DNA from 2 places in the Mesorhizobium sp. M0830 genome. Region 2 is predicted to be linked to the other one. Evidence: riboswitches for the same ligand, from Rfam matches in the RefSeq annotation. Region 2 holds a riboswitch; the other holds the start of a gene.
What was found. A riboswitch is a leader RNA that binds a small molecule or an ion and turns the genes downstream of it on or off. The one in region 2 is predicted to bind cobalamin.

Region 1 (3,488 bases), on a different contig from region 2:
ACATGGTTGCCGCCAAAACCCTGCTAGCATTGTCCGGAATCACCCATCATCGCCCTCAGAGTGACGCCTGCATGAAGGAAAAGATCTCGCTCCCCATGGCCCGGCGCATCGCGCTTGCCGCCCAAGGTTTTCTCGATCCCCGCCCAACAGCTACGCCCGACCGCCGCCATTTTGCCCGCGTGCTGGCTCGAACCGGTCTGCTGCAGATCGATTCCGTCAGCGCGGTGGTGCGCGCTCATTACATGCCGCTCTATTCGCGCCTTGGCCCTTACCCTCTCGCCTTGCTCGACAATGCGGCCGTGACGCGCAAGCGCACGGTCTTCGAATATTGGGCGCATGAGGCCTCTTTCCTGCCGGTCGAGACATATCCGCTGATGCGCTGGCGCATGCAACGGGCCGAGCGCGGCGACGAAATGTATCTGGGCCTCGCCAAATGGGGCCGCGAGCACGCCGCCTATGTCGAAGAGATCTACCGCCAGGTCGTCGAGCGCGGCCCGACCGCCGCCTCCGCGATCGAGGGCCAGAAGGGCTCGGGTGGCTGGTGGGGCTGGAGCCATGCCAAGCATGCCTTCGAATGGCTGTTCTGGCCGGACGCATCACCACGGCGCACCGTCGCGGTTTCGAACGCTTCTATGACCTGCCCGAGCGTGTGCTGCCGCAGGCGATCCTCGATCTTCCGGTTCCGGCCGCCGAGGACGCGCACCGCGAATTGCTGCGCATTTCCGCCCGAGCCCACGGCATCGCGACATCAGGCGATTTGCGCGACTATTTCCGCCTGTCGCCGGCCGACATGAAAGGCCGGCTGGAGGAACTGGTTGAAACAGGCGAATTGCTGCCGGTGCGCGTCGAAGGCTGGGACAAGCCCGCTTATCTTCACAAGGACGCCCGTCTGCCGCGCAAGATCGAGGCACGCACCCTGCTGGCGCCGTTCGATCCGGTGGTCTTCGAACGCTCGCGCACGGAGCGGCTGTTCGATTTCCACTACCGCATCGAAATCTACACTCCGGCCGACAAGCGGCAATACGGCTATTATGTCCTGCCGTTCCTGCTCGGCGACAGGATCGTCGCGCGCGTCGACCTCAAGGCCGACCGGCCGGCCAGTGCCCTGCGCGTCCATGCCGCCTATGCCGAGTCCGGCGCGCCGCCTGAAACCGCTGCTCAGCTCTTCGAGGAATTGAAGCAGATGCAGGGCTGGCTTGGCCTTGAGCGCATGGAAGTGACGCCCGCCGGTGACTTGGGTCCGGCGCTGGCCGCCATCGCCATGTCGTAAGCCGCGTTGACACCGCCGCCTGCAAAAGCCTAAATCCGGTACAGACGGTCTCTTCTCTTCAACGAGAGGAGCCAAGAGGGAATGCGGTGCGGGACGAAATCCCAAATCCGCGGCTGTCCCCGCAACTGTAAGCGAAGAGCCAAGGCCGAAAGCCACTGGGGTGATCCCGGGAAGGCGGCTACCCAAGGCGATGACCCGCGAGCCAGGAGACCTGCCGTCTGCGTCTATAGAATCCGATCGCCCGGCGGGTTTCCGGGCAAGGAGCACGATCTTTGGACCACGACAGCAGTTTTTCGGCTGGCACAGCGGATGTTTCGTCCGGCCATGATGATGCCTTGGCTGGCGTCACCGTGATCGTCTGCGCCTCCTGCCGCGATGAAACCGGCTCCGACGCCCATCCCCGCGCCGGCGAACTGCTGGCGGACGACACGCGACGCGCCGCGTCGGGCGACAACATTCGCATCGGCAGCGTCGAATGTCTCGGCAATTGCAAGCGGCGGCTCAGCGCCGCCATCCTGCGCGACGGGTGCTGGAGTTATGTCTTCGGCGACCTGACGGCAACCAGTGGCAGCGATCTCGTCACCGGCGCGAAGCTCTTCGCCACCTCGACCGACGGTTTGATCCCGTGGCGCGGCCGGCCCGATAGCCTGAAGCGCGGCCTTGTTGCCCGCATCCCTCCCCTCGACCTGTTGAAGGACTTGAAATGACTGCTTCCGTCTCCCGCGTCCCCTGCACCGTCGTCACCGGCTTTCTCGGCGCCGGCAAGACGACGCTGGTCCGCCATCTCCTGGAAAACGCCGGCGGCAAGCGCATTGCCATCATCGTCAACGAGTTCGGCGACATCGGCATCGACGGCGAGATCCTGAAGGGCTGCGGCATCGACACCTGCCCCGAGGAAAACATCGTCGAACTGGCCAATGGCTGCATCTGCTGCACCGTCGCCGACGATTTCGTGCCGGCGCTCGACCAGATCCTCGCGCTGACTCCGAAGGTCGACCACATCCTGATCGAGACTTCCGGCCTCGCTTTGCCCAAGCCGCTGGTCCAGGCTTTCCAGTGGCCGAGCGTGAAAAGCCGCGTGACCGTTGATGGCGTCATCGCCGTGGTCGACGGGCCGGCATTGGCCGAGGGACGCGTCGCCAACGACATGGACGCCTTGCAGGCGCAGCGCGCTCAGGATGAGACGCTCGACCACGACGATCCGGTCGAGGAGGTGTTCGAGGACCAGATCGCCTGTGCCGACCTGATCATCCTGTCGAAGAGCGACCTGATGGACGCCGCCGGCACCGCCCGCGCCAATGCCATCATTGGCGAACACTCCGCCCGCGCGGTGAAGATCGTGCCGACGTCACATGGCAAGGTGGATCCCTCCGTGCTGCTCGGCCTCGGTCTCGCCGTCGAGGACGATATCGAAAACCGCAAGTCTCATCACGACGGCGCGTTCGACCACGAGCATGACGACTTCGATACGTTCATCGTCGATATTGCCTCGATAGCCAATCCGGACGAACTGGCGAAACGCGTCGCCACGGCTGCCGAGGAAGAGAACGTGCTGCGCGTGAAGGGCTTCGTCGAGGTCGGCGGCAAGCCGATGCGGCTGCTGCTGCAGGCCGTCGGGCCGCGCGTCAACCACTACTATGACCGCGCCTGGACAGCGCAGGACGACCGCCGCTCGCGCCTTGTCGTCATCGGCCTCAAGGGGCTGAACCGCCCGGCTATCGAACGTATACTCGCCGGCTGATTTCGGACACAGGTTGCGATGCACATCCTAACCACGACATCCGCCTCGCTCGACGACCTCGCCGAGCCGGTCGATCTGCGGCAGACGCCGGCGGATATCGTGGCCCTGTCCTTCACCGACAGCGACCTCGCCGGACTGGCGGCAGCATGGAAGGCCGACGCCGACCGCCTGCCCTCGATGCGGCTGGCGGCTCTGCGCGACTTGCGCCATCCCATGTCCGTCGACCTCTGGGTCGACAGCGTCGCCCGTCACGCCAAGATCATCCTCGTCCGCATCCTCGGCGGCTACGACTGGTGGCGCTACGGCTGCGACCAGCTTGCCTCGACGGCGCGGGCGCGCGGTATAAAACTGGCGCTGCTGCCTGGCGAATGCCGCGACGAGGACCTAAGGCTGATCGAAGCCTCGACGCTGCCGCGCGAAGAACTCGACGGCTTGCTCGACTATTTCCGCGAGGGCGGCCCGGCGAATATGAGCGCG
Region 2 (3,488 bases):
CTGAGGCCCGCGCGGTCTGCAGCACGGTTTGGCCGGCGACGCAGTCGGCATCGACGTCCGAAAGCGAGAATCGGATCGGTGTCATGGCTTCGACCGGGGCGACGGCGTCGTCTCCCGCCGGCAAAGCGAACGGCGCCGGGATCTCCTCCACGGCAGGCGCCGCAAAGCTCTCCTGATGGTATTTCGTCATGTCGAAGCCGGCGGAGTCCAGCATGCCGCGCACGGCGCGCATGAAGGGATCAGGGCCGCAGCAGAAGATTTCGCGCTCGCGGAAATCGGGCGCCAGCAGCGGCAGCCTGATGGCGTCGATGCGGCCCATATGGCCGAACCATCCCTCTCGGCTCGAACGCTCCTCGATCATGAAACCGAGCGACAAGCCTGGCATACGGCTGCCGAGCAGTTCGAGCTCCTTGCGGAAAATGATCTCTTCCGGGCGGCGCGCGCAATTGACGAAGCCGACATCGGTCCATGGCGCACAGTCGTTCAGCCAGCGCAGCATCGACATCATCGGCGTCACGCCGGATCCGGCCGAAATGAACAGATACTTGGCCGCCGGGTGGCTGTGCAGCGAAAAATCGCCGGTCGGCCCATACGCCTTGACGTGCGAGCCGGGCGTCAGATGGTCAAACATCCATCGTGTGCCGGTGCTGCCGGCTTGCGCCTTCACCGTCACCGCGATCGAGAACGGCCGCGATGGCGAGGACGACAGCGTATAGGTGCGCATCACCGGCCCGTCCGCGGTCGGCAGTTCCAACGTCACGAACTGGCCCGGCTTGTAGCGGAACCAGGTCTGGTTGTCGGAGCGGAAGGTGAAGGTCTTGACGTCAGGCGCTTCGTCGCTGACGCCGATCACCTCCAGCACCTGCAGCCTGTCGTTCCAGGGCGTCATCTGGTCGAGATGGCGATAGAGGCCAAGATCCGTCATCGCATTCATCCTCTCTTGTCCCTCATGTCTTGTGCATGTGATGCAACTAGGCGACGCTGCGCAGCGCCGGCCTTCCGCCTTCGGCGAGGCGCGGGCCGATGAACGACGCGTACCATTCGACGAACTGGATCACGCCGCCCTCATGCAGCTCCGAATAGGGGCCCGGTTCATAGGCGGGCGACAGGATGCCGAGGGCGTTTTCCTCAACGATGCGGCGGTCCTGGTCGTTGGTTTCGGTCCACACATGGGTAAGGTCTTCGATGGTGTAGTCGACACCCTCGACCGCGTCCTTGTGCACCAGCCATTTCGTCGTCACCGCCGTTTCCGTGGCGCTGATCGGCACCACCCGGAACGTCACCGCGTGATCGATGAGGATATGGTTCCATGTCGTCGGATAGTGATAGTGCATCAAGGTGCCGATGCGGTCGGCGGAGACAGCGTCGGAGAGGTTCTTCTTCACCGCCAGTTTGCCGCTCATGGTGTAGCTGACGGCATCGCGCAGCAGCGGCGCGCGGGTGGCGCGATACTGCCCGGCCGGATCGATGCGGAATTTGCTCGGCAGGCCTGATGCCTCGCATTTGGCCCAGTGCGCGACCATTTCGGGGTCGCTGTCGGCGCCGTTGACGCCGGTCACGGTCGGAGCCTCGGGGAAGGTCTTGCACAACTCGGGATGATTGGCGACGCAGTGATAGCACTCGCGGTTGTTTTCCCAGACCAGCTTCCAGTTGCCCTTCTCGATGATCGTGCTCTCGAAGGCGACCTTTGCTTCCCGCAACCGGTGCGGCAGCAGATAAGGTTCGATCATCGCCCGCATCGGCGCGAAATCCGCTGGCTCCTTGGCCAGGCAGATAAAGATATAGCCGCCGACGCTCTCGCAGGCGATCGGCTTCAGACCGAACTCACTCTTGTCGAAACCGTCGGCCATCTGACGGGCGAACAGCAGGCGGCCGTCGAGCTCATAGGTCCACTGGTGATAGGGACAGACAAGCTTTGCCGCAGTACCCTTGTCGGTGTTGCAGACGCGACTGCCGCGATGGCGGCAGGAATTGTGGAAGGCGTTGATCTTGCCTTGCTGGTCACGGACAAGAACAACCGGATAGTCGCCGATCTGCACGGTAATGTAGCTGCCCGGCTTCGGCAGCTCGCAATCATGGCCGATGAACAGCCAATCGCGATACCAGATCAGCTCCATGTCCAGCTTGAAGTAGTCTGGATCGGTGTAGAAGGGCTGCTCTAGCGAAAAGCCTTGCCGACGGCTGTTCAAGAGCCTCAGCATGTCGTTGCGAATATCCATGTCCTGTCCTCGTTATCTAAGGACTGAACTGGTGGTGACGGAGGAAGGATTGGACGCAGGCCGGCGAGGCGCCGTGCATGCACTATCCACCTCTTGATCGCCCACCGCGATCAGTCGAGTCTAGAAATCTCGGGCTGGTTTCCGGGCTTTGGAGTTGTCCTTGCGGACGATCGCGACACCTTCCCAGGCAGTTGCCCAGTGGTCTCCCGTTGCGACTTGAACTCCACCACCGTTGCGGGGGCAGCGCCGGATTTTGACCGGCTTCCCAATTCTCCGCCCCGTCGTCACGAAGCGGCACCTGAGATGGCATGATCTAACCACGATCGCTGACGCGTCATCGGCATGAAAACGACATCGTATCCATGCGGCGCGACACGCGTGCGAAACGTTCGGGTTGGCGATTGCCGGGCTGAAATCCTATCTCTTCGGCAGCCATCGCCACTTGCAATCTCCTCGAAAGCCAACCCTTGCTGGCGGCCAAAAAAGGCTAACGGTTTCGAAAAGTGACTATTAGCTGATTCTAAAATCGAACCGAACGGTTCGTTTCTGTTGACGGTGCGTGCAGGACATTGTGAACGCCGGGCCTTGGCAACAGTTAGTGATCCAGCGGACGGTTTTGCTTAAACCATTGAAAAATATAAATAATAAGTAGCGTGTGGAAGCCCTTGGCACAATTTCAAGTAGCGGAATCATGGTCCACACGAAACAACTTCGTGATTGGAAAAGGCGAGGATGCCCTCCCACATCGGGGCTGTCCGAACGACGCGATTTCATTTCCAAGACACGCCGCTAGACGGACGAAAAAGAAGATACTGGAGTACAAAAAATGAAAAAGATCATTCTCACTGCCGCCGCCGTTCTGGCCATTTCCGGCAGCGCCTTCGCTAATGGCAGCGACCACTACGGTTCGAACGCCCCGGCAGCCACTGCCGTCGACAGCTCGTACACCGCTTCGGTCAAGAAGTCGGAACCGGCTGCTCAGACGCCTGCCCAGGGCAGCGACCGTAACCTCTTCGGCCACTAACAACCAATTCCCAGTTGACAGCGGGTTCGCCCGCCATCCTGGCGAAATCCAGAAAATTCAGGAGACTTGAAATGAAGAAGATCATTCTTGCTACCGCCGCTGTTCTGGCCATCTCGGGTAGCGCTTTCGCCGCTAGCGACAACTATGGTTCGAACGGCGCCAACCAGCCTGCCACCACCGCCGTCGACAGCTCGTACACGGCTTCCGTCAAGAAGTCGGAGCCGGCCACGCAGGCGCCTGTCAAC

Region 1: linked by a shared signal. The riboswitch ahead of NKI20_RS04265 (DUF1636 family protein) and the one ahead of NKI20_RS24800 (aromatic ring-hydroxylating oxygenase subunit alpha) in region 2 are both predicted to bind cobalamin.

What each region holds. Positions count from the first base shown of each region.
Region 1 is NZ_JAMYOR010000004.1:90,297-93,784, forward strand. Features, by position in the region: partial or broken gene NKI20_RS04260 (winged helix-turn-helix domain-containing protein) at 243-1,270, shown strand; cobalamin riboswitch at 1,299-1,503, shown strand; gene NKI20_RS04265 (DUF1636 family protein) at 1,543-1,977, shown strand; gene cobW (cobalamin biosynthesis protein CobW) at 1,974-3,011, shown strand; gene NKI20_RS04275 (cobaltochelatase subunit CobN) at 3,030-3,488, shown strand, end outside.
Region 2 is NZ_JAMYOR010000050.1:45,418-48,905, forward strand. Features, by position in the region: gene NKI20_RS24795 (FAD-binding oxidoreductase) at 1-925, opposite strand, end outside; gene NKI20_RS24800 (aromatic ring-hydroxylating oxygenase subunit alpha) at 972-2,219, opposite strand; cobalamin riboswitch at 2,335-2,536, opposite strand; gene NKI20_RS24805 (DUF680 domain-containing protein) at 3,046-3,243, shown strand; gene NKI20_RS24810 (DUF680 domain-containing protein) at 3,315-3,488, shown strand, end outside.